One region of the Streptomyces sp. NPDC048185 genome, then DNA from elsewhere that is predicted to be linked to it. Evidence: riboswitches for the same ligand, from Rfam matches in the RefSeq annotation. Region 1 holds a riboswitch; each other region holds the start of a gene.

The links. Region 1 has a riboswitch for cyclic di-AMP ahead of ACGF3H_RS14155 (M23 family metallopeptidase). Riboswitches for the same ligand answer to the same signal wherever they lie in the genome.
Region 2: it holds a riboswitch for cyclic di-AMP, as region 1 does, so the genes downstream of both, ACGF3H_RS10635 (M23 family metallopeptidase) here and ACGF3H_RS14155 (M23 family metallopeptidase) in region 1, are expected to answer to the same signal.
Region 3: it holds a riboswitch for cyclic di-AMP, as region 1 does, so the genes downstream of both, ACGF3H_RS22675 (transglycosylase SLT domain-containing protein) here and ACGF3H_RS14155 (M23 family metallopeptidase) in region 1, are expected to answer to the same signal.
Region 4: it holds a riboswitch for cyclic di-AMP, as region 1 does, so the genes downstream of both, ACGF3H_RS20560 (transglycosylase family protein) here and ACGF3H_RS14155 (M23 family metallopeptidase) in region 1, are expected to answer to the same signal.

Annotation. Positions count from the first base shown of each region.
Region 1 is NZ_JBIDAN010000004.1:108,339-116,043, reverse strand. Features, by position in the region: gene ACGF3H_RS14160 (GntR family transcriptional regulator) at 1-423, opposite strand, end outside; gene ACGF3H_RS14155 (M23 family metallopeptidase) at 662-1,426, opposite strand; cyclic di-AMP (ydaO/yuaA leader) riboswitch at 1,440-1,603, opposite strand; gene ACGF3H_RS14150 (pitrilysin family protein) at 1,795-3,183, opposite strand; gene ACGF3H_RS14145 (pitrilysin family protein) at 3,180-4,559, opposite strand; gene ACGF3H_RS14140 (DNA topoisomerase IV subunit A) at 4,858-7,314, shown strand; gene ACGF3H_RS14135 (CobW family GTP-binding protein) at 7,416-7,705, opposite strand, start outside.
Region 2 is NZ_JBIDAN010000003.1:13,420-21,124, forward strand. Features, by position in the region: gene ACGF3H_RS10610 (MFS transporter) at 1-369, shown strand, start outside; gene lhgO (L-2-hydroxyglutarate oxidase) at 465-1,676, shown strand; gene trmB (tRNA (guanosine(46)-N7)-methyltransferase TrmB) at 1,851-2,648, shown strand; gene ACGF3H_RS10625 (PrsW family intramembrane metalloprotease) at 2,659-4,029, shown strand; gene ACGF3H_RS10630 (aldo/keto reductase) at 4,049-4,993, opposite strand; gene ACGF3H_RS10635 (M23 family metallopeptidase) at 5,146-6,177, opposite strand; cyclic di-AMP (ydaO/yuaA leader) riboswitch at 6,189-6,344, opposite strand; gene ACGF3H_RS10640 (PP2C family protein-serine/threonine phosphatase) at 6,610-7,705, opposite strand, start outside.
Region 3 is NZ_JBIDAN010000007.1:328,993-336,697, reverse strand. Features, by position in the region: gene ACGF3H_RS22685 (GNAT family N-acetyltransferase) at 1-270, opposite strand, end outside; gene ACGF3H_RS22680 (HAD family hydrolase) at 505-1,314, shown strand; gene ACGF3H_RS22675 (transglycosylase SLT domain-containing protein) at 1,362-1,856, opposite strand; cyclic di-AMP (ydaO/yuaA leader) riboswitch at 1,860-2,064, opposite strand; gene ACGF3H_RS22670 (polyprenyl synthetase family protein) at 2,762-3,772, shown strand; gene ACGF3H_RS22665 (DUF2092 domain-containing protein) at 4,027-5,247, shown strand; gene ACGF3H_RS22660 (ABC transporter ATP-binding protein) at 5,293-6,276, shown strand; gene ACGF3H_RS22655 (ABC transporter permease) at 6,263-7,201, shown strand; gene ACGF3H_RS22650 (NAD(P)H-dependent oxidoreductase) at 7,191-7,705, opposite strand, start outside.
Region 4 is NZ_JBIDAN010000006.1:409,742-417,446, forward strand. Features, by position in the region: gene pkaE (serine/threonine protein kinase PkaE) at 1-322, shown strand, start outside; gene ACGF3H_RS20540 (SurA N-terminal domain-containing protein) at 477-1,124, shown strand; gene ACGF3H_RS20545 (nucleoside triphosphate pyrophosphohydrolase) at 1,196-2,182, shown strand; gene ACGF3H_RS20550 (cytochrome P450) at 2,179-3,486, shown strand; gene ACGF3H_RS20555 (transglycosylase family protein) at 3,630-4,685, shown strand; cyclic di-AMP (ydaO/yuaA leader) riboswitch at 4,863-5,028, shown strand; gene ACGF3H_RS20560 (transglycosylase family protein) at 5,032-5,763, shown strand; gene eno (phosphopyruvate hydratase) at 6,042-7,322, shown strand; gene ACGF3H_RS20570 (septum formation initiator family protein) at 7,414-7,705, shown strand, end outside.

The sequences.
Region 1 (7,705 bases):
GGGACTGCCGGCGGCCTGCGCCAGGGTCTCGTGGAACCAGCCGTCCAGCGCACGCAGGTCCTCGCCGTGACCCTGCCTCGCGCGCTCCTGACCGAGCCTGACCAGGCCGCGCAGCACCTTGAGGTGGGCCTCGGTGCGCCGCCGGGCCGCTCGGGAGGCGCCGAGGGGCTCCAGCAGCGTGCGGGTCTCGAGCAGGTCGGCGGCCTCCTGTTCGGTCGGTTCCGCGACGCACGCGCCCGCGTGCCGCCGGGTCACCACGAAGCCCTCGGCCTCCAGGGTGCGCAGGGCCTCACGGACGGGGACGCGGGAGACGCCGTAGCGGCGGGCGAGCAGTTCCTCGGTGAGCCGGCCGCCGCGGCCGTGGACACCGGCGACGATGTCGTCCCGGATGGCCGTGCACACCAAGTGCGCCGGAATACTCATGTCCGACCTCCGCATTGATCCCCGCGAAACGGCGACGATGGACGCGCGTTTTCCGTGACTCTAGGCCAATGAGACGCGCTTTCGGACAGGCGCCGGGAATTCAGGGAAATTTTTTGGACATTTACGGGCCGGGAAAGGACCGGAGCCCGGGCTGGAACGGGGACCGGAACCCGGGCCGGGAAAACCGGAAGGCCCCGGCTCGGGAGCCGGGGCCTTCGGGGTGCCGTACCGTTCGTCGTCAGACGTTCACGCCGTGCGAGCGGAGGTAGGCGACCGGATCCATGTCCGAGCCGTACTCCGGGCTCGTGCGGGCCTCGAAGTGCAGGTGCGGGCCGGTGACGTTGCCGGTGGCACCGGAGAGGCCGATCTGCTGACCCGCCTCGACCGACTGGCCGACCGTGACGCCGATGGACGACAGGTGCCCGTACTGGGTGTACGTGCCGTCGTGCATCTTGATCACGACCTGGTTGCCGTACGCGCCGCCCCAGCCGGTCTCGACGACGGTGCCGACGCCGACCGCGTGCACCGAGGTGCCGGTGGAGGCGTGGAAGTCGATGCCGGTGTGGCTGCCGGAGGACCACAGGGAGCTGCCGGCCTGGTAGGCCGTGGAGACGTAGGAGCCGGTGATCGGCGCGACGAAGGTGTTGAGGCGCCGGCGCTCGGCTTCGCGCGCGGCGCGCTCCTTGGCCTCGCGCGCCTCCTTGGCGGCCTCCGCGACCCGCTCGCGCGCGGCCTCCATCGCCGCCTCGCGGGCGGCGGCGTCCTGGGCGGCCTGCTTCTGCGCGGTGGCCTGGGCGTCGATCTCGTCGGCGATGGAGTCGCCGATGGTGACGACCGGGGTGAGTCCGCTCTGCTCGACCTCGGGCTCGGCGGCGAGGGCCGGGGCAGCGAGGGTGCCGACGACGCCGGTGGTGGCGAGGGCCGCGACGCCCGCCGCTCGGGCGGTGGTGCGGTGGATGCGGCTGGGACGGCGGTGCTTCCCGGTGGCGCGCGTGAACGCCATGTAGAGGCTGTTTCCTTTCCTTCCCTCTCGCCTACCGGGTTAGCTGACGGGTTCGGAGCAGGAAGGTCTCCTACGGACCCCCTCGCCGGAGCGCGGGCGTCCGATTCACCCCAGGGACTGCGATGGGTCCCCGGCTCCCCTGGCTCGCGCCGTACGGGGACTCGGCGATGACTGTCCGGTGCCGCGGGTGCGGCGCACTGCCTGACGAACAGCCCGGACGACGCTAAACGCGGCTGTCTTCAATACTCAAACGCAACCGGGTTTTTGTAGCGCACGCCACAGGGCAGACGGGCAGCCTCTCTCCCAATTCGGACATACGACGGCCCTGGTGACGTTCGGGTCACCAGGGCCGTCGCACGGGCGTGCCGCTACTCGGCGGCCACGATGGTGACTTGGCCGATGCCGAGGGCCTCGACGGGCTCCTTGATCTGCGCCGCGTCACCGACGAGGACCGTGACCAGTCGGTCGACCGGGAAGGCGTTGACGACGGCCGCGGTGGCCTCCACGGTGCCGGTGGCGGCCAGTTGGCGGTACAGCGCGGCCTGGTAGTCGTCGGGCAGGTGCTGCTCGACCTGGTCGGCCAGCGTGCTCGCCACGGCCGCCGCCGTCTCGTACTTCAGCGGCGCCACTCCCACCAGGTTCTGCACGGCGACGTCCCGCTCGGCGTCGGTGAGCCCGCCCTCGGCGAGCGTGCGCAGCACCGTCCACAGGTCCTGCAGTGCCGGGCCGGTGTTGGGTGTGTCGACCGAGCCGCTGATGGCCAGCATCGCGGCGCCCGTCCCGTCGGGCGCGGAGCGCAGGACCTGCCCGAACGCCCGCACGCCGTAGGTGTAGCCCTTCTCCTCGCGCAGCACGCGGTCCAGGCGGGAGGTGAGGGTCCCGCCGAGGCAGTAGGTGCCGAGGACCTGTGCGGGCCACACGCGGTCGTGCCGGTCGGCTCCGGTGCGGCCGATCAGCAGCTGCGTCTGGACGGCGCCGGGGCGGTCCACGATGACGACCCGTCCGGTGTCGTCGGCGGTCACCGGCGGCACGGGGCGCGGCTCGGCGGCGGAGCCGGTCCACGCGCCGAGGGTGTCGCCGAGCAGCGCGTCGAGGTCGACGTCGGTGAGGTCGCCGACGATCACGGCGGTGGCCGTGGCGGGGCGGACGTGCTTCTCGTAGAAGGCCCGGACGGCCGCCGCGTCGATGGCCGCGACCGTCTCCTCCGTGCCCTGCCGCGGGCGCGACATCCGCGAGTCCGCCGGGAACAGCTCCTTGGAGAGCTCCTTGGCGGCGCGGCGGGAGGGGTTGGCCAGCTCGTGCGGGATCTCGTCGAGCCGGTTGCGCACCAGCCGCTCGACCTCGCTGTCGGCGAAGGCGGGCGACCTGAGCGCGTCGGCGACCAGGCCGAGGGCCTTGGCGAGGCGCGAGACCGGCACCTCGAGGCTCAGCCGGACGCCGGGGTGGTCCGCGTGCGCGTCGAGGGTGGCGCCGCAGCGCTCCAGCTCCGCGGCGAACTCCTCGGCGGAGTGCTTGTCGGTGCCCTCGGAGAACGCGCGCGCCATGATCGTGGCGACACCGTCCAGGCCGGCGGGCTCGGCGTCCAGCGGGGCGTTCAGCGACACCTCGACGGCGACGACCTGCTGACCGGGGCGGTGGCAGCGCAGCACGGTGAGGCCGTTGTCGAGGCTGCCGCGCTCGGGGGCCGGGAACGCCCACGGCTTGGGCTCGCCGGGGTGCGGCTGGGAATGGAATTCCATGGTGGCGAGCTCGGTCACTTGGCCGCCTCCTCGTTCTCGTCGGTGGCGTCGGCGTCGGTCACGGAGACGGTGACGGTGGTCTCGTCGGCGGGGGCGGTCGGCTCGTAGACGAGCACCGCGCGGTTGTCGGGGCGCAGACGGGCCTTGGCGACCTCCTGCACCTCCTCGGCCGTCACCTCGAGCACCCGCTGTACGGCGGTGAGGGCGAGCTGCGGGTCGCCGAACAGGACGGCGTAACGGCACAGTTCGTCGGCGCGGCCGGCGACCGTGCCGAGCCGGTCGAGCCACTCGCGCTCGAGCTGGGCCTGGGCGCGCTCCATCTCCTCGGCCGTCGGGCCCTCCTCGGCGAACCGGGCGAGCTCCTCGTCGATGGCGGTCTCGATGACGGGCACCTCGACGTCACCGGACGTCTTCACGTCCAGCCAGCCCAGGGAGGGCGCCCCGGCGAGCCGCAGCAGGCCGAAGCCGGCGGCCACGGCCGTGCGGTCGCGCCGTACGAGCCGGTTGTACAGGCGGGACGACTCGCCGCCGCCCAGGACCGTGAGGGCCAGGTCGGCCGCGTCGCACGCGCGCGTGCCGTCCTCGGGGAGGCGGTAGGCCGCCATCAGCGCGCGGGCCGGGACCTCCTCCTCGACGACCTCGCGCAGCTGCTCGCCCATGACGTCGGGCAGCGAGCCGTCCCGGGGGGCGGGCTTGCCGTCGTGCGAGGCGATGGAGCCGAAGTACTTCTCGATCCAGGCGAGCGTCTGCTCGGGGTCGATGTCGCCGACGACGGACAGCACCGCGTTGTTCGGCGCGTAGTAGGTGCGGAAGAACGCGCGCGCGTCCTCCAGCGTCGCCGCGTCCAGGTCGGCCATCGAGCCGATCGGCGTGTGGTGGTAGGGGTGGCCCTCCGGGTACGCGAGGGCGGTCAGCCTCTCGAACGCGGTGCCGTAGGGCACGTTGTCGTAGCGCTGGCGGCGCTCGTTCTTGACGACGTCCCGCTGGTTCTCCATGGACTCCTCGTCCAGGGCGGCGAGCAGGGAGCCCATCCGGTCGGCCTCCAGCCAGAGGGCGAGCTCCAGCTGGTGGGCGGGCATCGTCTCGAAGTAGTTGGTGCGCTCGAAGCTGGTGGTGCCGTTGAGCGAGCCGCCGGCTCCCTGCACCAGCTCGAAGTGCCCGTTGCCCTTGACCTGGGCGGAGCCCTGGAACATCAGGTGCTCGAAAAGGTGAGCCAGGCCGGTACGCCCCTTGACTTCGTGGCGCGAGCCGACGTCGTACCAGAGGCACACCGCCGCGACCGGGGTCAGGTGGTCCTCGGAGAGCACCACGCGCAGGCCGTTGGCCAGGCGGTGCTCGGTCGCTGTCAGGCCGCCGGAGCCTGCCTGGGCTGTGGCCGTGTGACCCATGGGCATGTACGTCCCTTCGATCGCGGAATCTTCGTGGAGTCATCGGGCGGAACCGCGGAATTCCGCCGGTCCTGCCACTGTATGCAAGCGTGCGGGCCGCCGGTGGAGTTCCCGGCCCTCGTACGCCGAGAGCGAGCACGGGTCGGCGGGCCGCCGGGGACGACGGCGCGGGGCGAGGGCGTACCCTGCGGGCAGCGCCGGGCCGGGCAGCCCGTGACGGGTCCTGGTCGGTCGCTGTCAGTGCCGCGGTCCACAATGGACCGCGTCAGATCACCGTTCACGCTTCAGCAAGGAGCCGGCAGCGATGGCCCGCCGTAGTACGAAGACCCCGCCGCCCGACGACTCGTACGAGGAGAAGATCCTCGACATCGACGTCGTCGACGAGATGCAGGGCTCCTTCCTCGAGTACGCGTACTCGGTCATCTACTCCCGTGCGCTGCCGGACGCCCGCGACGGCCTCAAGCCGGTGCACCGCCGCATCGTGTACCAGATGAGCGAGATGGGTCTGCGGCCCGAGCGCGGCTACGTGAAGTGCGCCCGTGTCGTCGGCGAGGTCATGGGCAAGCTGCACCCGCACGGTGACGCGTCGATCTACGACGCCCTGGTGCGCATGGCCCAGCCCTTCTCCATGCGCGTGCCCCTGGTGGACGGCCACGGCAACTTCGGCTCCCTGGGCAACGACGACCCGCCGGCCGCCATGCGGTACACCGAGTGCCGGATGGCCGAGGCCACCAGCCTGATGACGGAGTCGATCGACGAGGACACCGTCGACTTCGGCCCCAACTACGACGGCCAGGAGCAGGAGCCGGTGGCCCTGCCCGCCGCCTTCCCCAACCTGCTGGTCAACGGCGCGTCCGGCATCGCGGTCGGCATGGCCACGAACATGCCGCCGCACAACCTGCGCGAGGTGATCGCGGCCGCGCGGCACCTGATCCGGCACCCGAACGCGGACCTCGAAGCGCTGATGAAGCACGTGCCGGGCCCGGACCTGCCCACCGGCGGCCGGATCGTCGGCCTGCCCGGCATCCGCGACGCCTACGAGACGGGCCGCGGCACGTTCAAGATCCGCGCGACGGTGTCCGTGGAGACCGTGACGGCCCGCCGCAAGGGCCTGGTCGTCACCGAGCTGCCCTTCGCGGTGGGCCCCGAGAAGGTCATCGCGAAGATCAAGGATCTGGTCGGCTCGAAGAAGCTCCAGGGCATCGCGGACGTCAAGGACCTGACCGACCGCGAGCACGGACTGCGTCTGGTCATCGAGATCAAGAACGGCTTCGTGCCCGAGGCCGTCCTGGAGCAGCTCTACAAGCTGACGCCGATGGAGGAGTCCTTCGGCATCAACAACGTCGCCCTGGTCGACGGCCAGCCCCTCACGCTGGGCCTCAAGGAGCTGCTGGAGGTCTACCTCGACCACCGCTTCGACGTCGTACGGCGTCGCAGCGAGTTCCGGCGCACCAAGCGGCGCGACCGTCTCCACCTGGTCGAGGGTCTGCTCACCGCCCTGGTCGACATCGACGAGGTCATCCGCCTCATCCGCTCCAGCGAGAACTCCGCGCAGGCCAAGCAGCGCCTGATGGACCGGTTCTCGCTGAGCGACGTCCAGACCCAGTACATCCTGGACACGCCGCTGCGCCGGCTGACCAAGTACGACCGCATCGAGCTCGAGGCGGAGAAGGACCGGCTCAACGCGGAGATCGAGGAGCTGACGCGGATCCTCGAGTCGGACGCGGAGCTGCGCAAGCTGGTCTCGGCCGAACTGGCGGCGGTGGCCAAGAAGTTCGGCACCGACCGGCGGACGCTCCTGCTGGAGTCGGCCGGCACCCCGGTGGCCGCCGTTCCGCTCCAGGTGGCTGACGACCCGTGCCGGGTACTGCTGTCCTCGACGGGCCTGCTGGCCCGCACCGTGAACGACGACCCCCTCGTCACGGATGCCGGCGCCAAGCGCGTCAAGCATGATCTGATCGTGTCGTCGGTCCCCGCCACGGCCCGTGGCGAGATCGGCGTGGTGACGTCCGGCGGGCGGCTCCTGCGGGTGAACGTGGTCGACCTGCCCCAGCTCCCGGACCCTCTGCCGACGCCGAACCTGTCGGGCGGCGCACCGCTGGCCGAGTTCGTGTCCCTGGAGGACGACGAGACGGTCGTCTGCCTGACCACGCTGGACGAGTCCTCGCCGGGTCTGGCCCTGGGCACGGAGCAGGGCGTCGTCAAGCGAGTGGTGCCCGACTACCCGTCCAACAAGGACGAGTTGGAGGTCATCACCCTCAAGGACGGTGACCGGATCGTCGGCGCGGCCGAGCTGCGCACGGGCGACGAGGACCTCGTCTTCATCACGGACGACGCGCAGCTGCTGCGTTACCAGGCCTCGCAGGTCCGTCCGCAGGGCCGGCCGGCGGGCGGTGTGGCGGGCATCAAGCTCGCCGAGGGCGCGAAGGTCATCTCGTTCACGGCGGTGGACCCGGCGGCGGACGCGGTCGTCTTCACGGTCGCGGGATCACGCGGCACGCTGGACGACTCCGTCCAGACCACGGCCAAGCTGACCCCGTTCGACCAGTACCCGCGCAAGGGCCGCGCCACGGGTGGCGTGCGCTGTCAGCGGTTCCTGAAGGGTGAGGACTGCCTGGCACTGGCCTGGGCGGGTCCGGTCCCGGCGCGGGCCTCGCAGAAGAACGGCACCCCGGCCCAGCTCCCGGACATCGACCCGCGCCGCGACGGCTCGGGCGTGTCGCTGCCGAAGACGGTGGCGGTGGTGGCGGGTCCCGCCTAGGCCGGGTCCTGCCCGGGCCGTGTCCCGGCTGAGCCGTGTCCCGCCTGGGCCGTGCGCGGCCCAGGCGACGGGCGGCCTGTCCCGCCTGGGCCGTGCCCGGTTTAGGCGACGGGTGGCGGTTCCTCGCCGTCCGGCTCCGCCGGGTCACCGTCCTCGGGATCCGGTACGTAGCGCAGGACGCCCCACATGCCGTGTTCGTCGGCGTACGGGGTGTCGCTGCGGCACGCGTCGAGTTCCTTGCCGAGCGCGGCCGCGTCGATGCCGGCGCCGATCAGGACGAGCTGGGTGAGACGCGGGTCGGCGGATGGCTCCGGGTAGAAGCGCAGGAAACGCCCGACGGCGTGGACGGCGTACCGGTTGCGCCTGTCGTGCGGTCCGAAGTCGACGTAGC
Region 2 (7,705 bases), on a different contig from region 1:
CCGACCTGGCTGGGTTTCTACTCCTACGACCGGTTCGCCGCCGACGCGGCCGAGTGCTACCGCGACCTGAAGGCACCACGCCAGGTCCGCCGCTTCACCGAGCAGGCCCTGTCGCAGCCGACGGAGGAGTTCGTCCGCTCGCACGGACTGCGGCTCGTCGTCTCGGCGGTGGCCGAGCTGGAGTCGGGCAATCTGGACGCGGCCTGCGAGCAGGGCGTGCGGGCGGTCGAGGTCGCCGGGCGCATCTCCTCGGCCCGTACCACCGAGTACGTCAAGGACCTCCTGCACCGTCTGGAGCCGTACAGCGACGAGCCGCGCGTGGTCGAGCTCCGTGAGCGCGCCCGGCCGCTGCTGGTCACCCCGGCCTGAGCCCGGGTGCCGCACGGGTTTGAGCGCACTGTCAGTGGCGCAGTGCACTATCGAAGCCGGGAGACGGAGCGCGAAGGGACCGGGAGGTGGGACACGTGCGGACCGGGATCGCCTACGACTGCGACGTGCTGGTGATCGGCGGCGGAATCGTCGGCCTGTCCACGGCGTACGCGATCACGCGCTCCGCGCCGGGCACCCGCGTGACGGTGCTGGAGAAGGAGCCGGGACCGGCCCGGCACCAGACGGGCCGCAACAGCGGTGTGATCCACAGCGGCATCTACTACCGCCCGGGCTCGCTGAAGGCCCGCTACGCGGTGCGGGGCGCCGCCGAGATGGTCAAGTTCTGCGCGGAGTACGGCATCGAGCACGCGGTCACCGGCAAGCTGATCGTCGCCACCGACCGCACCGAGCTGCCCCGGCTGCACGCGCTCGTGCAGCGCGGCCGGGAGAACGGCATTCCCGTGCGGGAGCTGGGCGCGGCGCAGATCCACGAGTACGAGCCGGAGGTCCGGGGCCTGGCGGCCATACACGTGGGGACGACCGGCGTCTGCGACTACGTCGGAGTGGCACGGCAGCTGGCCCGGGCCTCCGGGGCGGAGATCCGCTACGGCGCGGAGGTGCTGCGCATCGACCGGCGCCCCGACCTCGGAGTCGCCGTCCGCACCCGTACCGGTGACGTGGTCCGCGCCCGGACCCTGGTCAACTGCGCCGGCCTGTACTGCGACGAGGTCGCGCGGATGACGGGCGACGACCCCGGGATGCGGATCGTGCCCTTCCGCGGCGAGTACTACGAGCTGGCGCGGCCGGAGCTGGTGCGGGGCCTGGTGTACCCGGTGCCGGACCCGGCGTTCCCGTTCCTCGGCGTGCACCTGACCCGCGGCATCGACGGCAGCGTGCACGTGGGGCCGAACGCGGTGCCCGCGCTGGCCCGGGAGGGCTACGGCTGGAGCGTGGTCCGGCCCCGCGAGCTGGGCGCCACGCTCGCCTGGCCGGGCTCGTGGCACATCGCCCGGCGTCACTGGAGATACGGCGCCGGGGAGCTGCGGCGGTCGCTGTCCAAGGGGGCCTTCACGTCGGCGGTCCGCAGGCTGCTGCCGGCGGTGACGGAGGGCGACCTGGTGGAGGCGCCGGCGGGGGTGCGGGCGCAGGCGGTCCTGGCGGACGGGACCCTGGTGGACGACTTCCTGATCAAGGAGGGGGCGCGGGCGGTGCACGTCCTGAACGCGCCGTCCCCGGCGGCGACGGCGGCGCTGCCGATCGGGCGGGAGGTGGGGCGCCGGGCGCTGGCGCTGCTGGGGGCGGTGTGAGCGAGCCGGCGTCCACGGGGGCCGAAGGGGTGCGGGGTCCGGCGCCGGCCTGGTGCCGTGCGTGGGCGTGCAGCCAGGGCGGCACGGCGGCGTCGGTGGGGGAGCGCAGCTGAGATGGCGCGGCGGTGGAGTGCGGAGGGGGGTCAGGACGGAGGCCGTAAAATCGTTCTCACTGTGTCTGATTCACGCCATGCCCCCGAGACCCCTCAGCCGGTGCGTGCCAAGGGTGAGCCCCGGTTTCCCGACGGGCCGAAGGCCGATCCCGCCGGGTCCCACTTCGAGCGGCGCATCCGCAGCTTCCAGCCGCGCCGGAGCCGGGTCACCACCGGGCAGGCGGACGCGCTGCAGCGGTTGTGGCCGAAGTGGGGACTGGACATCGACGGACAGCGGGTGATCGACCTCGCCGAGCTGTTCGGGAACACCGGTCCCGTCGTCCTGGAGATCGGCTTCGGCATGGGCGAGGCGACCGCCCAGATGGCCGCCGCCGACCCGGACACCAACATCCTCGCCGTGGACGTCCACACCCCCGGCCAGGGAAACCTGCTCGGTCTCGCCGACCGGAACGGGCTCTCCAACATCCGCGTGGGCAACGGCGACGCGATCATCCTCCTGCGCGAGATGCTCGCCCCCGGCTCCCTCGCCGGGCTGCGCGTCTACTTCCCCGACCCCTGGCCGAAGAAGCGGCACCACAAGCGCCGCCTGATCCAGCCGGAGTTCCTGACCCTGGCCGCGTCCCGCCTCGCACCGGGCGGCATCGTGCACTGCGCCACCGACTGGGAGCCGTACGCGGAGCAGATGCTCGAGGTCCTCACCGCGCACCCCGGCTTCGAGAACACCGTGCCCGACGGTGGTTTCGCGCCACGTCCCGGCCACCGGCCGCTGACCCGTTTCGAGGGCCAGGGACTGGACAAGGGTCATGTGGTGAACGACCTGCTCTTCCGCCGCGTACAGGAGCAGCCCCCCACCGGTTAGGGTCCATGCCGTGGCCACCTGTCCCCCGTACCCGACGCGTCCGCCCGCGCCTCAGCACAGGCATCCACACTGGTGGCAGCGCGCCTGGGTGCGTTACGGAGCGCTGGTCACGCTGCTCGCGCTGTCCGGCCTGGTGATCCTGGCCCTGGTGCGCGAGCAGACCGGCACCCAGGGGTTCCTGGTGGGACTGGGGCTGGCGGTCTTGCCCGTGCCGCTGCTCATAGCCGCGTTCCGCTGGCTGGACCGGGTCGATCCCGGCCCCTGGCGGAACCTGCTGTTCTCCTTCCCCTGGGGCGCCTGCGCGGCGGCGCTGATAGCGATCGTCGCCAACAGCTTCGCGACAAGATGGATAGCGACCGCCACCGCCGATCCCACGGGCGCGGACACCCTGGGCGCCACGGTGATAGCGCCGGTCGTGGAGGAGTCCGCCAAGGCCGCGGCCGTCCTCCTGGTCTTCCTCTTCCGCAGGCGGAACTTCACCGGCATCGTCGACGGCGTGGTCATAGCCGGTGTCACCGCCACGGGCTTCGCCTTCACCGAGAACATCCTCTACCTGGGCACCGCCTTCGGCACCGACCAGCTCACCGGCGACCGCGGCATCGCCTCGGTGACCGCGGCGACCTTCTTCGTCCGGGTCGTGCTGTCACCGTTCGCGCACCCGCTGTTCACCGTGCTCACCGGTATCGGCTTCGGCGTCGCCGCGCTCTCCGCCGACCGCCGGCGCCTGCGGCGCGTGCTGCTCCCCCTGGCCGGCCTGCTGCTCGCGATGGGCATGCACGCCCTGTGGAACGGCTCGGCCTCGCTCGGTGAGTACGGCTTCTTCGCCGTGTACGGGGCGTTCATGGTGCCGGTGTTCGGCCTGCTGACCTGGCTCGCGGTCTGGACCCGGCAGCGCGAACTCGGCGTCATCCGGGCCGAGCTGCCCGTCTACGCGGTGGCCGGCTGGCTGGCACCGGCCGAACCGTTCGTGCTCGGCTCGATGCGGGCCCGCCGCATCGCCCGGCAGCACGCCCGTCGGCACGCCGGGAAGCGGGCGGCGCGGACGGTGGCGGAGTACGAGGCGTACGCGACCTCGCTGGCGTTCCTGCGGCAGCGCGGGCGCCGGGGCAGGGCGGGCGCCGACTACGTCGTACGGGAGCGCGAGTTGCTGACCGAGCTGTGGCGCCGGCGGGAGACGGCGCGCCCGGCTCTGGACCACGCGGCCCGGGTCACGGCGCCGCCCGTCCCGGTGGCCGCACCGCACTGGCCGGCGTACGGGGCGCACGCGGCACCCGCGCCCGTCCCGTACGCCGCGCAGGCCCCGCACGTCACCGCGTACGCCGCCCACGCCCCCCACTCCGCGTACGCCGCGTACCCGCCGTACAACCCGTACCGGTCGTAGCGGGCGCCGGGAGAGGCCCTCAGGCGGACGCCTCGGTCAGCCTGAGCACCTCCGCCTCCGTCAGCTCCAGCTCCGCCAGCCCCAGCAGCGCCGGCAGCTGCTCGACCGTCCGCGCGGACGCGATCGGCGCGGCCACCGTCGGCTGGGCCGCCAGCCAGGCCAGGGCCACCGTGGCGACGGGCACGCCGTGGGCCTCGGAGATCTCGTCCAGGGCGGTGAGCACCCGCCGGCCGCGCTCGCTCTCCAGGTGCTTGGCGGCGCCGCCCGCCCGGGGGCTGTCGACGGCCGTGCCGGGCCGGTACTTGCCCGTGAGGAAGCCGGCCGCGAGGGCGTAGTACGGAACGGCGGCCAGACCGGCCCGCTCGGCGAGGTCGCGCAGCCCGCCCTCGTACGTGTCCCGCGAGACCAGGTTGTAGTGGGGCTGCAGGGCCACGTACCGGGCGAGGCCCTCGCGGTCCGAGAACTCCAGGGACGCCGCGAGCCGCTCGGGGGTGATGTTGGAGGCGGCGATGTACCGGACCTTGCCCGCGCGCACCAGTTCGTCGAGCGCGCCGATGATCTCCTCGACCGGCACCTCGGGCTTGTCGAAGTGGGTGTAGTAGAGGTCGATGTGGTCGGTGCCCAGGCGGCGCAGCGAGGCGTCGGCGGCGGCCTTGATGTTGGCGGCGGACAGACCGGGGTACTCCGGGTGCTGGCTGACCTTCGTGGCGATCACGATGTCGGCGCGGTTGCCGCGGGTCGCGAGCCACTTGCCGATGAGGGTCTCGGACTCGCCGCCGCTGTTGCCCTCGACCCACGCGGAGTAGGCGTCGGCGGTGTCGACGAAGTTGCCGCCGGCGGCGGTGTAGGCGTCGAGGACGGCGAAGGAGGTGTCCTGGTCGGCGGTCCAGCCGAAGACGTTGCCGCCGAGGGAGAGCGGGAAGACCTCGAGGTCGGAGGAGCCGAGCTTGCGCAGAGAAGTCATGTCCTACGACAACAAGCGCACCGGAACCGGTCATTCCGAGGGTGCGGGGGCCGGACGCAAAGATCGCGCAAACCGGCAGCCCTGACGTCGGGGGGTCGCCGTCAGGACCGCCGGGATCCGAAGGTGGGCGCCTCTTCCGGGCGCCCGTGTCCTCAGGGGGTGAGGCCCTTGCCCTGCAGCCACGCGGCCGGGTCGACGCCGCCCTCGGCACCGCCGACGTGGACCTCGAAGTGCAGGTGCGGTCCGGTGACGTTGCCCGTGGCGCCCACGCGGCCGATGACGTCCCCGGTGCTGACCTTCTGGCCGACGCCGACGCTGATCGACGACTGGTGGCAGAACCACAGCTCGGTGCCGTCGTCCAGGGTCAGGATGGTGCGGTAGCCGTAGGCGCCCGCCCAGCCCGCCTCGGTGATCGTGCCGGTGTGGACGGCCTTGATGAGGGTGCCCGTGGGCGCGGCGAAGTCGAGGCCGGTGTGGTGGCCGGAGGACCACATGGACCCGGCCTGGCCGAAGGTCGAGGTGATCGTGTACGAGGAGGTCGGCAGCGTGAACTGCTTGGCCAGCTCGGCGAGCCGCTCGGCCTCGGCCTTCTTCGCGGCCTCCTCCTCCGCCTTCTTCTTGGCGGCGGCGGCCTTGGCCTCGGCCTCCTTCTCCGCCTTGGCGGCGGCCTCGGCGGCCTCCTTCTCGGCCTTGGCGGCGGCCTCGGCGGCGGCCTTGGTCTCGACCTGGACCTGCTGCTGCTCGGCCTGCTGCATGATGCGCGCCCGCAGGACCTCACCGGCGTCGGTGGTGCCCTCGGCGGTGTCGTCGGCGGTCATACCGATGCCGCTGAGCGGGGTGGCGGAACCCTCGGGCTCCGGCTCGTCGTCGGAGATGAGCGAGCCGACGTTCGGCAGATCGGGCATCGAGATGGACACCGGCGGCTTGCCGGTCTGCGCGCTGGCCATGCCGCCCGCTCCGACGGCCGCGATGACGCCGACGCCGAGGACGGTGGAGCTGCGGGCGAGCCCGCCGCGCTGCTTGGCGACACGGTGCCGGCCGCGTACCGGACGGATGGACTCCGCGGTGGGATTCCACTCCTCCCAGGGGCCCTCTTCGGCACGGTAGCCGTCGTAGCCGAAGGTTTCGGTGTCGTGCGTGCCGGGCACGAACGGGGCCTCGGGGGCAGGCCGGTTGGACGCCACGTGGGCGTACTCCTTTCCTTCCTTCCGCCTACCGGGTTAGCTGACGGGTTCGGAGCAGGAAGGTCTCCTACGCGCGTATACGCGCCGTGTAGCCACGGCGGCATACGCCCGATTCACCCCAAGTGGTGGTTCCCCGGTTCCCTCACGGGATTCGGCGCGTGCGCACGGAGCCGCCTTCTGTGACGGCTGGGACGACCGCGCTGCGTTATCGAACGTTAATAGACGCGAGGTGCTGATTCCAAGCCGTTCCGCTTGATCATTAGGGATACCGGCCGGGACGTACGCCTCATTGAGACACATATGGGGGCGAGTTGACCGCCTCTCAGGTCACGACTTCACATCACGCGTTTATGACGGTGTGTCAGTTGTTATGCGGAGGGCGGTCGTGCCGTCACCACCCGTGACGGCGATCGAGGGGGGTCGCCGCACCGCTCAGGCCCGGCGGCGGACGGCGAGCAGCGCCATGTCGTCCGTCGTGCCGCCCCCGGAGTGCTCGCGCACCTCGTCGGCGAGGGTTTCGAGCAGGTGGGCCGGGTGGCGGAAGACGCGGCCGGCCAGCCGCGCGTGGGGGTCGTAGAACCGGCCCTGGGCGTCACGGGCCTCGGACAGCCCGTCGGTGTACAGCAGCAGGGTGGCTCCGCCGGGAAGCCCGCTCTGCTGCGCCCGGTCGGGCCACACCCCGAGCTCGCCCATGCCGAGCGGCAGCGCGAACTCCCCGTCCTGCACCGGGTGCACGGTGCCGTCGGCGTGCAGCAGCAGCGGCGGCGGGTGGCCGCGGTTGACGACGCGGACGATGCCCTCGCCGTGCGGCAGTTCGGCGAGGACGGCGGTGGTGAACCCCTCGAAGGCGTCCAGCCCGTCCCGGCGGGTGCCCTCGCGCGCCAGCGCCCGCTCCAGCCGCTGCGCGACCGCCTCCAGCGTCGCCTCCTGCTCGGCGGCCTCCCGGAAGGCACCGATCACCACGGCGACGGCGGCCACCGCGCCCATGCCCTTGCCGCGCACGTCTCCGACGATGAGCCGCACGCCGCGGGCACTGTCCTGCACCGCGTACAGGTCGCCGCCGATGAAGGCGTCCGCCTGCGCCGCCTCGTAGCAGGCGGCGATCTCGAAGCCGCCGATCCGTTCGGCGGGCTCGGGCAGCACGGCGCGCTGGGCGGCCTCGGCGATCTCACGGGCGGAGGCGAGGCGCTCGTCGGTGCGGCGGACGAAGGCGTTCACGAAGACGGCGAGGGCGGCGACCGTCGCGATGGTGATCAGCTCGGTGAGCGAGTCCACGTAGTGGATGACGCCCTTGCCGAGCTGGAGCCCGATGACGGCGGCGACCACGGCGAGGCCGGTGAGCAGGGTGTCGCGCCGCGAGTAGAGGGGCGCCGCGACCAGGGGCGCGGCCGTCCAGAGGGGCCCCGCGGTGAAGTACCGGGGGGTGAGGAGGTCGTACACGACGGCGACGACGATCAGCAGGACGGGGAGCAGGCGCACGAAGGTCCGGCCGTACGGGGTCCGCCGCCGCACCGGCCGGACGGGCGGT
Region 3 (7,705 bases), on a different contig from region 1:
GGCGAGGCCCGGCCGCAGCACCGCGCCCTGGCAGTCCGAGACCCCGAGTCCGATCGCCCGGCCCTGGCCCAGCGGCCCGCGCTCGTGCGGCAGGAAACCGGCGGCCTCACCGCCCTCGTACAGCACCGCCACCCGCGCCCCGGGCCGTACCCGGCCGACGGCCTCGGTGAACTCCGGCTCCATGAACGGACTGCGCGGCGACCTCGACGCGGCGCGCAGCGCACGCCAGCGTTCCCTCTCCCCCTCGCCCAGCTCCTGCGGCCTGAACACACGTACACGTCCGCCGTTCAACCCGACCCCCCGATCAAGTCCCCCCTGGACAGAAGGAAGGTACCCCCGGGGCCGTCCGGAGGGTAGAAGGCAGAGCATGTTGTTGCCAACTGGTGCACAGGCCTTTAACCGCCTTTAGACGATGTTGTGTCAGGTTTCGGACACCTGCGAACGTCCTCGTGCGCATCCGGTCGTGGGTGAGTCGGACAGGTGCGGTGTCCGTATTCTCTGATCATGGACCGCACCGCATATGCCCTCGTCGCCACCGACCTCGACGGAACGCTGCTGCGCGGCGACGACACCGTCTCCGACCGGTCGCTGGCCGCGCTGGCACGGGTGGCCCGGGCCGGAGCCCGGCACCTGGTGGTGACGGGCCGCCCGGCACCGAGGGTGCGCTCCCTGCTCGACGGCCTCGGCTGCACGGGGCTCGCGGTGTGCGGACAGGGCGCGCAGGTGTACGACGCGGGCGCGCACCGGATGCTGTGGTCGGTCACCCTGGACCGGGAGCTGGCGGAGACCGCACTCGGCAAGATCGAGGCCGAGGTGGGGGAGGTGTACGCCGCGGTCGACCAGGACGGGGTCGACGGGCTGACCCTCATCGAGCCGGGCTATCTGATGCCCCACCCGACGCTGCCCGCGGTGCGCGTCGAGCGGCGCGACGAGCTGTGGAGCGCGCCGATCAGCAAGGTGCTGCTGCGCCATCCCGACCTGTCCGACGACGAGCTGGCGGCGACGGCGCGCGCGGTGGTCGGCTCGCTCGCGACGGTCACCATGTCGGGGCCGGGGACGGTGGAGCTCCAGCCGTGCGGGGTCACCAAGGCGACCGGTCTGGCGCTCGCCGCCGAGCACCTGGGGCTGAGCCGGCGGCGGACGATCGCCTTCGGGGACATGCCCAACGACATCCCCATGTTCCACTGGGCGGCCCGCGGGGTCGCCATGGCGGGCGCCCACCCCGAGCTCAAGGCGGTCGCGGACGAGGTCACCACGACGAACGAGGACGACGGCGTGGCCGTCGTCCTCGAGCGGATCTTCGGAGCCGACTAGATCCCGTCCGCCGAGGGGACCTGGTCACGGCTCATGGCGGGTACGGCTCAGTACGCGCTGAAGACGTTGTCGATCGAGCCGTACCGGTCGGCCGCGTAGTTGCAGGCGGCGGTGATGTTGGCGACCGGGTCGTACGAGTCCCAGGAGGTGCCGGCGACGTGGTACGCCTGGAAGGTCGGGTCGATCACCTGGAGCAGGCCCTTGGACGGGGTGCCGTTGATGGCGTTGATGTCCCAGTTGTTGATGGCGAGCGGGTTGCCGGACGACTCGCGCATGATGTTGCGGTGGATGCCGTCGTACGTCCCGGGGATCCCGTGCTGGGCCATGATGTCCAGCGACTCGCGGATCCAGCCGTCGAGGTTGTCCGGGTACGCCGTGGTCGCCGTGGTGGCGGCGGTGGTCGTGGCGGCCGGGGTGGCGGCGGACGCGGTGGCGGCGCCGATGAGCGGCAGGGCGAGCACGGCGGCGCCGGTGCCGGCGACGGCGAGCTTGCGGGCGAGGCGGCTGGTCCGGGCGTGACGGTTCTGACCGTTGGCAGGCATGTGTGTGTCCCTCTCCAACGCCTGCGAGGTGAGCTGTCGGGTTCGGGCGGGGAGGTGCCCGGCCGCGCCCTGACGGGCACGGCTTCACCCCGAGCCGCTCCGGTGGTGTCCGGCGCGGCGACTTACCTGGGTCCCCCGCTCCTGCCTGCGAGTGTCTCGAGTGGATGACTGTGTGCCGGGCGGTGGCAGGATTCGGCGTCCGCCTGACAGGCCGGGAACGTATGCGAGAGCACATGTCCGGAACAAGTGCAGGAATCACCCGACGTGCCTGTTGACCTTGGTCTGGGGGATTTGGGGTGCTTGATCCTTTGCGACTGCCAAGGCCCAACTCGCCTACGGGGCAAAGGGGTGGCGGGGGTCGTGACGGGGGTGCGGCGCGCGGGCCGGCGGGTGCGGCGGCGTGAGCCAACTCACGGGCCTCAACAAGGGCGGCAAATCGGGCATTAGGGCCAACTGGTGGCCAACCGGCCGCCGATGGCGGGCCGTTTGGGCGGGCGGCCGGGGCGGGGCTGTCCGCCGGGTGTGCGCGCCCTGTGCCGCGCTCCGCCGCCGACCGCGCGGCCCGGTGTCCCGTCGCCCTGCGCGGGCACCCGTTCGGGGCGGGGGAGCGGATGTCGAATGGGTGACGTTCTCGGGGTGCGGTCCGTTGGGAGGGGTGGTGGGATCTTCGGTGGCGGCTTTCGGCGTGCCGTGTCCTGTTTCGCACGTCTCTGGCGATGTCGATCGATATCCGCTCATATCACCTGATCAAAAACATACCGTGCATGATCCGATACCGACCGGCCTGTAACGGTGGGCGCTAGCGGTGATCGAAACGTGACCGGATACGCTGACTCGAGTGGTGGCAGCGACCTATCGACAAACCAGGTAATCGCCAGTAGACACCAGCAGACAGGAGATCCCTCGTGACCGTCGTCGGGCCGTTCGGGCTGAGCGTGCGGGACCAGGCTCTGGAAGCCGATGTCCAGACCGGATTGGCGGCCGTCGAGGAAGGGTTGCTTGAGGCAACCAAAAGCGAGGTGCCCTTCATCACGGAGGCCGCCCAGCACCTGGTGCGGGCCGGCGGCAAGCGGTTCCGGCCGCTGCTGGTGATGCTCGCCTCCCGGTTCGGCGACCCCTACGCGCCCGGCATCGTGCCCTCGGCCGTGGTCGTGGAGCTGACCCACCTCGCCACGCTCTACCACGACGACGTGATGGACGAGGCCGCCGTGCGCCGCGGGGTGCCCAGCGCGAACACCCGCTGGGGCAACTCGGTCGCCGTCCTCACCGGTGACTTCCTGTTCGCCCGTGCCTCCCAGATCCTCGCCGACCTCGGGCCCGAGGCCGTCCGGGTGCAGGCCCTCGCGTTCGAGCGGCTCGTCACCGGCCAGATCCTGGAGACGGCCGGACCGCAGGACGGACGGGACCCCGTCGACCACTACCTCGACGTGCTCGGCGGCAAGACGGGATCGCTGGTCGCGGTCTCCTGCCGGTTCGGCGCGATGATGTCCGGCGCCGACGAGACGGTCGTCGACGTGCTGACCCAGTACGGCGAGCGGCTCGGCGTCGCCTTCCAGCTCGCGGACGACGTCCTGGACATCGCCTCCGACTCCCACGAGTCGGGCAAGACGCCCGGCACGGACCTGCGCGAGGGCATCCCGACCCTCCCGGTGCTGCGGCTGCGCGAAAGGGCGGCCCGGCTGGGCCTCGCCGAGGACCTCGCCCTGTGCGAGCTGCTGGACTCCGACCTGAGCGACGACGCCCGGCACGCCGAGGCGCTGCGCCTGCTGCGCGCCCACCCCGCGCTCGAACAGGCGCGGCGGGACACCGTCCGGTACGCGAAGGACGCCCGTGCGGCGCTGGCCCCGCTGCGGGAGTGCGACGCCAAGGCCGCGCTGATCGAGCTGTGCGACGCGGTGGTCCACCGGGCCGGCTGACCTCCCGGCCGCACCGCGCCCGGCCGGCGCGGTGCTCTCCCCCTACCGGGCGGGGGAGGTTCACCTCCTCCGTCTCATCCCGCAGGAGTACGCGGAGTTGAGCCCGCGGTCTGACGCTTCTCCCTGGCCGGTTTGGTCAGATGGACACCACGGAAAAACACCACTCCTCACCGATTCGGGTGAGAATGGCGGCTCACGGGTGAACAGTGCGAGGTCGCGAGACAGCCGCCGCCGACGACGGAGGTAGGGCACACATGGCACCGATCGATTCCGACGACAGCACGACCGCCGGGCAGGGCGCGGAGCCGCGCGCCGGACGGCGCAGGGCCGCGCGGTACGTCGTCCCGGTCGCGGTGATGGGCGTGGCGGCCGCCACGATCGGGCTCGTCCCCGCGCTCGCCGACTCCGGTGACCCGGACCTGCCGGAGGTGACGGCCCAGCAGCTCATCGAGAAGATCGCCCGGTCGGACGTCCAGCAGCTGTCCGGCACCGTCAGGATCAGCACCGACCTGGGCCTGCCGGACCTCGGCGGCCTGGAGAGCGGCCTGATGGCCGGGATGTCCGGCGGCCCCGGTGCGGGCGGCGGTGACGACGAGGGCTCCTCCGCGGACCCGTCCGCCAAGCTCACCGAGCTGGTCACCGGCACCCACACCCTGCGCGTAGCGGCCGACGGCCCCGACCGGCAGAAGCTGTCGCTGCTGGAGGACGCCGCCGAGTACAGCCTGATCCACGACGGCAAGGACGTCTGGGGCTACGACAGCAAGTCCAACGAGGTCTACCACTCCACCACGCAGGACGGTGCCGAGCGGCCCGCCGAGAAGGCGCCGGCCACCCCGAAGGACTTCACCGAGCAGGCGCTGAAGGCGGTCGACGACACCACGTCCGTGACCGTCGACGGCACCGCGCAGGTGGCCGGCCGGGACGCGTACCGGCTGGTGATCAAGCCCAGGCAGTCCGGTTCCACGGTCGGTGCGATCAGCGTGGCCGTCGACGCGAAGACCGGCATGCCGTTGAAGTTCACGCTGACCCCGTCGGGCGGCGGCGCCGCCGTCGTGGACGCGGGCTTCACCCGGGTCAGCTTCTCGAAGCCGGACGCGTCGACGTTCGACTTCACCCCGCCCAAGGGCGCGAAGGTCACCGAGGGCGACGAGATGCCCGAGACGCCGGAGCGGAAGCAGAAGCCGAAGTCCGACGGCGGTCTCGCCGAGGAGCTGGGCGGCCTGAAGGTCGTCGGCGAGGGCTGGAACGCGATCGCCGCCTTCGACACCGGCGGCCAGGGACTGCCCACCGCCTCCGCGGGCGGTGACCTGGGCGGCTTCCTCGGCTCCTTCGGCGACCAGGTCAAGGGCGACTTCGGCTCGGGCACGGTCTTCAAGACCCGCCTGGTCAACGCCCTGATCACGGACGACGGCAAGGTCTACGCCGGTGCGGTCACCAAGGACGCGCTGGTGAAGGCGGCCGAAGCCGCGAAGTAGGGCCGGACGCGCGGCCCGTACGCGCACGACGAGGAGAGGGAGCCGATGGGTGAACCGTCCGCCGCGGAGCCGGAGGGCCCGGCACCGGGGAGCACGGGTGACGCCGTCATCGCCACCCGCGCGCTGACCAAGCGCTACCGCGGCGGACAACTCGCCGTCGACGGCCTGGACCTGACCGTTCCGGCGGGCAGCGTCTTCGGCTTCCTCGGCCCCAACGGCTCCGGCAAGACCACCACCATCCGCATGCTGATGGGCCTGATCGAGCCGACCTCGGGCACGGCACGGGTGCTGGGCCGGCCCGTGCCGCGCGCCGCCCGCGCCGTACTGCCCCAGGTCGGCGCCCTCATCGAGGGCCCCGCCCTGTACGGCTTCCTCTCCGGCCGCGACAACCTCCTGCGCTACGACGCCGCCGACCCGACCGCCGACCCGCGCACCCGGCGCGCGCGCGTCGGGGCGGCGCTCGAGCGGGTGGGTCTCGCGGCGGCCGCGGGCAAGAAGGCGAAGGCGTACTCGCTCGGCATGAAGCAGCGCCTCGGCCTGGCGGCGGCGCTGCTGCAGCCGCGACGCCTGCTGGTGCTGGACGAGCCCACCAACGGGCTCGACCCCCAGGGCATGCGCGAGATCCGCACCCTCGTGCGCGAACTGGCCTCCGACGGCACGACCGTCTTCCTCTCCTCGCACCTGCTGGACGAGATCGAGCAGGTGTGCACGCACGCGGCCGTGATGGCACGGGGCCGGCTGATCACCCAGGGCGCGGTCACCGACCTCGCGGCCGGGGCGCGCGGCCGGCTGGTGGTGACCACGCCGGACACGGGAGAGGCGGCACGGGTGCTGAAGGAACGGGGCGCCGGGGACGTGGTCGTCGCCGAGGACCGGGTGACGGCGGAGCCGCCGGGCGGCGACCTCGCCGACCTGAACGCCGCGCTGGTCACGGCCGGGGTGCGGGTCCGCGGCTTCGGAGTCGAACGGGCCTCGCTGGAGGACGCGTTCGTGGCGCTGACGGGGGAGGGCTTCGATGTCGCGGGCTGAGGCGTCACCGGCCGGGACGGCACGGGCCGGCGAAGCGGTCGAAGGGGCCGGGAACGCGGGCGTCGTGCGCCCGCCGAGCCGCCTGTGGTCCTTCGGGCTGCTCCGCAGCGAGCTGCTGATCACCTTCCGGCGCTGGCGCACCCTCGCCCTGCTGGGTGTGCTGGCCGCGGTGCCGGTCCTGGTGGGGATCGCCGTGCGGATCGAGACGGGCGACGGCTCGTCGTTCGGCGAGGGCCGGGGCGGCGGGGGCGAGGGTCCGGCGTTCATCTCGCAGATCAGCAACAACGGGCTGTTCCTGGTCTTCACCGCGCTCGCCGCCACGCTCCCGTTCTTCCTGCCCATGGCCGTCGGCGTCGTCGCCGGTGACGCCGTCGCGGGCGAGGCGAGCGCGGGCACGCTGCGCTACCTCCTGGTCGCCCCGGCCGGGCGCACCCGCCTGCTGCTCACGAAGTTCGCGACGGTGATCGCCTTCTGCCTCGCGGCCACCCTCGTGGTCGCCGTCTCGGCGCTCGCGGTCGGGGCGCTGCTGTTCCCGCTCGGTGACCTGACCACCATCTCCGGCACCCACATCACGTACGCCGAGGGCCTGGGGCGGGCCCTGCTGATCGCCCTGGTCGTCGCCGCCTCGCTCGTCGGCGTGGCGGCGCTCGGCCTGTTCGTCTCGACGCTGACCGGGAGCGGCATCGCGGCGATGGCGACCACGGTCGGGCTGCTGATCACGGTCCAGATCCTCGACCAGATCCCCCAGCTGCACGCCCTCCAGCCGTACTTCTTCTCGCACCACTGGCTGTCCTTCGCCGACCTGATGCGCGAGCCGGTCTACTGGGACGACCTGGCGAAGAACCTCGGTCTCCAGGCCCTCTACGCGGCGGTGTTCGGCTCGGCCGCCTGGGCGCGGTTCACCGCGAAGGACGTCACCTCGTAGACGGCGCCTGCGCCCGCTCGTACGGGAAACGGGCGAGGGGCGCTTCCTGGGCGAAGAAGGTCTTGGCGCGGGCCAGGGCGTCGGTGTCGCGCAGGACGTCGCCGGGCTTGCTGCCGTTGCCGAGCAGGACCCCGCCGAACCGCATGCCCATGTACGCCGCCGAGTTGTTCAGGCTGCCGATCAGCGGGTCGGCGACCTCCTGCTCCTCGTGCGCGAGCACGGTGACGCACCACAGGGTGCGGCCGGCCAGGGTCGCCTTGAAGTCGAGGCCGGGGGTACGCAGCCAGCCGGACCAGTGGTCGAGGTAGCGCTTGACCGGGGCGGACAGCGAGTACCAGTACAGCGGCGAGGCGATCACGAGGTCCGTGGCGGCGAGCGTGGCGTCCAGCAGCAGGGCCTCGTCGCCCTCGGTGGGGCGGGTGTGGTCGCTGTCGTGCCGCAGGTCCTCGAACTCGGGCAACGGGTGCTCGGCCAGGCTGATCCACCGCTGCTCGACGCCCGCGG
Region 4 (7,705 bases), on a different contig from region 1:
CCAGGCCGACCCCCAGTCCCTGCGCCACCGCTACGACGCCGCCCAGTGCCTGGAACAACTGGGCGAACCGGCCGCCGCCCTCGCCGAGTACCGCGCCCTGCTGCCGTACTACGAGAACCAGTACGTCGCCGGCGACCCCGACCTCGCCCACGACGTCCGCCGCCGCATCGGCCACCTGCTCCTCGCCCTCGGCGACCGCGCCGCCGCCCACGAGACGCTGGCCCGGCTCCTGCACGACGTCGAGCGCCTCCACGGCCCCGGCCACCCCCTCGCGGCCGAGATCCGGCGCACCCTCGAGTGGCTCGGCCAGGTACGCGGCTAGTCGGCGGGCGCCCGGCACCTTCGGCGGCGGCGCGGCGGTGCCCGAAGTCCCCGTGAATCGTTGGTCGAATGGGTTGGCCAAAGCTGGGCCACTGCCTACCATCGATCATCGCAAGACTTTGTGCACCGTCGCACAATCTCCTCGGGAGGTTTCCTTGCACCGCCGCCGTCGCACCGCGCTCCTCCTCACCGCCGCGATCGCCGCCGCGGCACCCCTGCTCACCGCCTGCGGGAACGACGCGCATCCCGGCGCGGCCGCCGTCGTCGGCGACCAGCGGATCACCGTCGCCCAGCTGGAGAACCGGGTCGACGAGGTACGCGACGCGCAGCGGGCCGCCGTCCCGGACGACACCCAGTACCAGCAGGTCGTCGCCCGCACCGGCACCCTCACCCGCGACACCCTGCACGGCATGGTCCTCGACCGGGTCCTGCACCGCGCCGCCCAGGACGCGGGCGTGACCGTCAGCCGCAAGGAGGTCCAGCAGATGCGCACGGGCCTGGAGCAGCAGGCCGGCGGCGCCAAGCAGCTGGAGACCGTCTGGCTCCAGCAGTACGGCGTCGCCCCCGAGCGCCTCGACGAGAACCTCGTCGTCCAGCTCGAGGCCCAGAAGCTCGCCGAGCACCTCGGCACCGACACCAGCCGCCCCGAGTTCTGGCAGGCCCTGTCCAAGGCGTCCCAGCAGCTCGACGTCGACCTCAACCCGCGCTACGGCACCTGGGACGTCCAGAAGAGCAGCCGCGTCGACGCGAAGACGCCGTGGGTCCGCGAAGTGACGGCGGCCGGGGCCCAGCAGACGGCGTGACCGCGCCCCCGGGGGGGCCGCCCCCGGGGACGACCCGCGGGCCGGCCCGTACCGTGCGTTACGTTCGGAACGTGAACGAAACCACCGCCGACCCCGCACCCGGCACCACCCCCGGACCGGGCCGCATCGTCCTGCTCACCACCAGCCACCGCGTCGCCCCCGGCCTGCTGTCCTGGCCCGCCTGGCAGGCACTGCGCACCGCCGACCGCGTGCTGTGCGCCGACGCCGCGCACCCGCAGCTGCCGTACCTGCGCGAGGCGGGCATACGGGTCGACGAGGCGTCCCCGGCCGCCGAGGAACTGGTCGCCGCCTGCGCCGGGGGCCGCACGGTGGTCGTCGTCGCCACCGGCGAGGGCGAGCCGGCCCTCACCGACGGTCTGGCCCGCCTCGCCGGCTCCGGCCGCGTCTCCATGCCCGAGCTGGAGCTGCTTCCCGCCTCCTACGACCTCCCGGGCGCCCGGCTCCTCGACCTCGTGCAGGTCATGGACCGCATCCGCGTGGAATGCCCCTGGTCGTCCCTGCGGACCCACGAGGGCCTGGCCAAGTACGCCATCGAGGAGGCCTACGAACTCGTCGAGGCCATCGAGGACGGCGACCGCGACGAACTGCGCGAGGAACTGGGCGACGTCCTCCTCCAGGTCGTCTTCCACGCCCGCATCGCCGAGGAGGACACCGGCGCGCCGTTCTCGATCGACGACGTCGCCGCCGGCATCGTCACCAAGCTCGTCCACCGCCACCCGCACGTCTTCGGCGACGAGACGGCGACCACGCCGGAAGAGGTCAGGGAGCACTGGCTGCGCACCAAGGCGGTGGAGAAGCAGCGCACCTCGGTCACCGAGGGCGTCCCCCTCGGCCAGCCGGGCCTGGCCCTCGCCGCCAAACTGGCCTCCCGGGTCCGCACGGCGGGCCTGGAGGTGCCGCTCCCCACGGGCGAGGGCATCGGCTACGACCTCCTCGCCCTGGCGGCCCGCGCCGAGTCCGAGGGCACGGACCCGGAGGCGGCCCTGAGAGCGGCGGCGCGCGCGTACCGGGACGCGATCAGGGAGGTCGAGGGGTGACCGGCCGGCCCGTCCCCGACGGCCCGGCTCCCGAGCTGTTCACCTGGGAGTTCGCGAGCGATCCCTACCCCGCCTACGCCTGGCTGCGCGAGCACGCCCCCGTGCACCGCACGACGCTGCCCAGCGGCGTGGAGGCGTGGCTGGTCACCCGGTACGCCGACGCCCGGCAGGCCCTCGCCGACCAGCGGCTGTCCAAGAACCCGGCGCACCACGACGAGCCCGCGCACGCGAAGGGCAAGACCGGCATCCCGGGTGAGCGCAAGGCCGAGCTGATGACCCATCTGCTCAACATCGACCCGCCGGACCACACCAGGCTGCGCCGGCTGGTGAGCAAGGCGTTCACACCGCGGCGCGTCGCCGAGTTCGCGCCACGGGTGCAGGAGCTCGCCGACGACCTGATCGACCGGTTCGCCGCCGCCGGCTCGGCCGACCTCATCCACGAGTTCGCCTTCCCCCTGCCCATCTACGCCATCTGCGACCTGCTCGGCGTCCCCCGCGAGGACCAGGACGACTTCCGGGACTGGGCGGGCATGATGATCCGTCACGGGGGCGGTCCCCGCGGCGGCGTCGCACGGTCGGTGAAGAAGATGCGGGGCTACCTCGCCGACCTCATCCACCGCAAGCGCGCCGCGCTGCCGGCCGAGCCCGGCCCAGGCGAGGACCTCATCTCCGCTCTCATCCGCGCCTCCGACCACGGCGAGCACCTCACCGAGAACGAGGCCGCGGCGATGGCGTTCATCCTTTTGTTCGCGGGCTTCGAGACCACGGTCAATCTCGTCGGCAACGGCCTGTACGCCCTGCTCACCCACCCCGGGCAGCGGGCCCGTCTGCAGGCGTCCCTCGCCGCCGGGGAACGCGGCCTGCTGGAGACCGGGGTGGAGGAGCTCCTCCGCTACGACGGCCCCGTGGAGCTCGCCACCTGGCGCTTCGCCACCGAGGCGCTCACCGTCGGCGGGCAGGACATCGCCCCCGGAGATCCCGTCCTCGTCGTCCTGGCCGCCGCCGACCGGGACCCGGAGCGGTTCCCCGACCCCGACACCCTCGACCTCTCCCGCCGGGACAGCCAGCACCTCGGATACGGCCACGGCATCCACTACTGCCTCGGGGCCCCGCTCGCCCGGCTGGAGGGGCAGACCGCGCTCGCCACGCTCCTCACGCGGCTCCCGGACCTGGCCCTCGCCGCGGATCCGGCCGAGCTGCGCTGGCGCGGCGGTCTCATCATGCGGGGGCTGCGCACGCTTCCGGTGTCCTTCACACCGGTCCCGTCGCCGCGCGAGAACGATCCGTCACCCACGCAAAGGTGACACGCGCTCACCTCTGTGATCTTCACGTGATCTGCGCGGCATGAACTTGTGACAAGCGATCATCTGCCTATACGTTCACGGATCAGCGTGGCGCCGAGCATCACTCGCCGCGCCGTCCCCGCTGTCTCGTGAAAGGTCGTCGCATGCTCTCCGGGAACGGTCGTCACCGTCGCCCCCGCCAGGCTCCCGCCCTGGTCGTCGCTGCCGGAGTCACCGGCTCCGCCATCGCGATCCCGCTCCTGGGGGCCACCGGCGCCCACGCGGCCGACGGAACGAACTGGGACCGGGTCGCCGAGTGCGAGACGGGCGGCGCCTGGAGCCAGAACAGCGGCAACGGGTACTACGGCGGCCTGCAGCTGTCCCAGGACATGTGGGAGCAGTACGGCGGTCTGAGCTATGCCTCGAGTGCCGACCAGGCGAGCCGCTCGCAGCAGATAGCCGTCGCCGAGAAGGTGCTCGCGGCCCAGGGCATCGCCGCCTGGCCGACCTGCGGCCTGCTCGCGGGGCTGGGCAACGACTCGGGAATCCTCGGCGGCGGCTCCGGCGGCTCGGGTGACGGGGCGTCGGCGGGGGAGGAGGGGGCGGATGCACCGGGTACGTCCGAGTCATCCGGTCTGACCGGTTCCACCGAGTCCGCCCCTGAATCGTCCTCTTCGGCGACCCCTTCTCCGTCCCCGTCGCGGCACCAGTCCCCGTCGCCCTCCGCCCCGGCCACGACTGATGCCGCGTCGGGCGCCGGGGACGAAACGACCAAGTCCGACACGTCCACCCCGTCCGGCACCCCGGCCGGCGGTGACGCGCAGGCGTCCGGCAGCGCGGGCGCCACCGCGTCGGACGGTGACGAGTCCGGCAAGTCGGGGCAGAGCGACGCCGCTTCGGGGCTCACCGGCACCGAAGAGCCCGCGACCGGCCGGCACCGCGGCGGGAGCGCGGAGGAGGGCGCCGTGGACGGCCGTACGGCGGACTCGTCGGGGCGGCACGCCTCGCGCGACGAGGAGGGCGGTCGCGGTCTCACGGACGGCTCGTACACCGTGCGTTCGGGCGACAGCCTGTGGGGCATCGCCGACTCCCTTGACCTCACCGGCGGGTGGCACGCCCTCTATGCCGACAACAAGGACGTCGTCGGCGCCGACCCGGACCACATCCTGCCCGGTCAGACGCTCACAGTCGGGGGCGAACCGGTGCAGAACCAGGGGTAGTTCGCGTCACGATTAGAGATCGTATGTCCGTTTTGGATCACGTGAGAGATAGGTCTCAGAAGCCGTGATCGTCTTTGAAAAACCGCGGAGCGCGTGCTTACGGTCATGACCGCTCGCCACCGCGGGCCCCGGCCGCCGCAACGCCGAATCCTGCCAGTGGCGGTACGGGAACAGTCGTCGCGTCAAGCGCCGCAGGCAGGAGCGGGGGACCCAAGGTAAGTGCCGCAACGGGCAGCGATCCGGAGCGGCTAGGGGTGGAGCCGAGTCCCGCAAGGGACCCGGCCGGGCAACTCAACCGGCCCGAACCCGACAGCTCACCTCGCAGGCGTCGGTGAGGGGATCAACCATGCTGTTTTCCGACAAGGGCAAGCACCGTCGTCCGTCCAAGGCCACCCGTGTCATCGCCGTCGCCGGCGTCACCGGTGCCGCCGTCGCCGCCCCGCTGATGGCGGCCGGCAACGCCTCCGCCGCCACCGCGTCCGAGTGGGACACCGTCGCCCAGTGCGAGTCCGGCGGCAACTGGTCCATCAACACCGGCAACGGCTACTACGGCGGTCTGCAGTTCTCGGCCTCCACCTGGGCCGCCTACGGCGGTACGCAGTACGCCTCGACCGCCGACCAGGCGAGCAAGACGCAGCAGATCGCGGTCGCCGAGAAGGTGCTCGCCAGCCAGGGCAAGGGCGCCTGGCCGGTCTGCGGCACCGGCCTGTCGGGCGCCGCGTACTCCGGCGGCTCCGGCGAGAGCCAGGACAGCGGCTCCTCGCAGTCCTCCGGCTCGCAGAGCCAGAGCAGCGGTTCCACGGCCGAGCGCTCCACCGAGCAGAAGGCCTCCCGCTCCTCCGAGCGTCCGGCCGCCAAGGCCGAGACCAAGGCCGAGAAGAAGACCGTCACCACCCCGACCGGCAAGAAGGTCGAGAAGGGTGACGGCGAGTACAAGGTCGTCAAGGGCGACACGCTCAGCTCGATCGCCGCGGAGCACCACGTCAAGGGCGGCTGGGCGAAGCTGTTCAAGCTGAACGACGACATCGTCGACGAGGCCGACCTGATCTACCCGGGCCAGCAGCTGCACCTCAAGTAAGCGGCGGCCCGCCCTGCTCCCGCCCCGGTGCGTGTTCCCCCGTACGCACCGGGGCGGGTTTTTCACGTCCGGGTCACGTCCCGGCGGCCGGGGGAGCCTCCCCGATTTCCGTGAACGGTCTTTGTTCCGTTCGGAAACAATTTACTCTCGGTTCTGTCCACCGGGTGGGCGACCGGCTGGCCGATCGCCCGGAGCCGGTTAGGCTCGTCCCGCAGAACCGCTGCGGTCCTCGCGGACCCGCGTCACACCGAAGCGTCACATTGAAGAAGGAGATGCTCGTGCCGTCCATCGACGTCGTCGTAGCCCGGGAAATCCTGGACTCCCGAGGCAACCCCACGGTCGAGGTCGAGGTCGGCCTCGACGACGGCAGCACGGGGCGTGCCGCCGTTCCGTCCGGCGCCTCCACCGGTGCCTTCGAGGCCATCGAGCTCCGTGACGGCGACCCCAACCGCTACCAGGGCAAGGGTGTCGAGAAGGCCGTTCTGGCCGTCATCGAGCAGATCGGCCCGGAGCTCGTCGGCTACGACGCCACCGAGCAGCGCCTGATCGACCAGGCCATGTTCGACCTGGACGCCACCGACAACAAGGGCTCGCTGGGCGCCAACGCCATCCTCGGCGTCTCCCTCGCCGTCGCCCACGCCGCCTCCGAGGCCAGCGACCTGCCGCTGTTCCGCTACCTGGGCGGTCCGAACGCGCACCTGCTGCCGGTGCCGATGATGAACATCCTGAACGGCGGCTCGCACGCCGACTCCAACGTGGACATCCAGGAGTTCATGATCGCCCCGATCGGCGCGGAGTCCTTCTCCGAGGCGCTGCGCTGGGGCACCGAGGTCTACCACACCCTCAAGAAGGTGCTGAAGGGCAAGGGCCTGGCCACCGGCCTCGGCGACGAGGGCGGCTTCGCCCCGAACCTCGGCTCCAACCGCGAGGCCCTCGACCTCATCCTCGAGGCCATCAAGGAGGCCGGCTACACCCCGGGCGAGCAGATCGCGCTCGCCCTGGACGTCGCCGCGTCCGAGTTCTACAAGGACGGCTCCTACACCTTCGAGGGCAAGGAGCGCTCGGCCGCCGAGATGACCGAGTACTACGCCGAGCTGGTCGAGGCGTACCCGCTGGTCTCCATCGAGGACCCGCTGTTCGAGGACGACTGGGAGGGCTGGAAGACCATCACCGACAAGCTCGGTGACAAGGTCCAGCTCGTCGGCGACGACCTGTTCGTCACCAACCCGGAGCGCCTGGCCCGCGGCATCGAGGACGGCGCCGCCAACGCCCTGCTGGTCAAGGTCAACCAGATCGGTTCGCTGACCGAGACCCTGGACGCCGTGGAGCTGGCCCAGCGCAACGGCTTCAAGTGCATGATGTCCCACCGCTCCGGCGAGACCGAGGACGTCACCATCGCCGACCTCGCCGTCGCCACCAACTGCGGCCAGATCAAGACCGGCGCCCCGGCCCGCTCCGAGCGCGTCGCCAAGTACAACCAGCTGCTGCGCATCGAGGAGATCCTCGACGACGCCGCGGTGTACGCCGGCCGCAGCGCGTTCCCGCGCTTCAAGGGCTGACACAAGTAAAGAAGCGTCGTACGTACGTCCCCGTACCCGGTCCCGTACCGTGTGCGGGGACGTACGCGCGTGCACGGGAGGCGGAGACCAGATGGCCGTGAAGGACCGGGACCGTTTCTCCACCGCGACCAGAATCCGGATCATCGGGGAACAGACCGCGGCCCGGGTCTACCGCTCGCAGACCAAGCGCCAGGCCCGCCGCTCCCGGCTGACCGGCCGGGCGGCGCTGCTCGCGATGGTGCTGTGCTCGCTCGTCGTGGCGCTCGCCTACCCGATACGGCAGTACGTCGCCCAGCGCGCGGAGATCGCCGACCTGCGCGAGGAGCAGGCGCGGACCCGGCAGCGGGTGGAGGACCTGCGCGACCTCAAGGCACGCTGGCAGG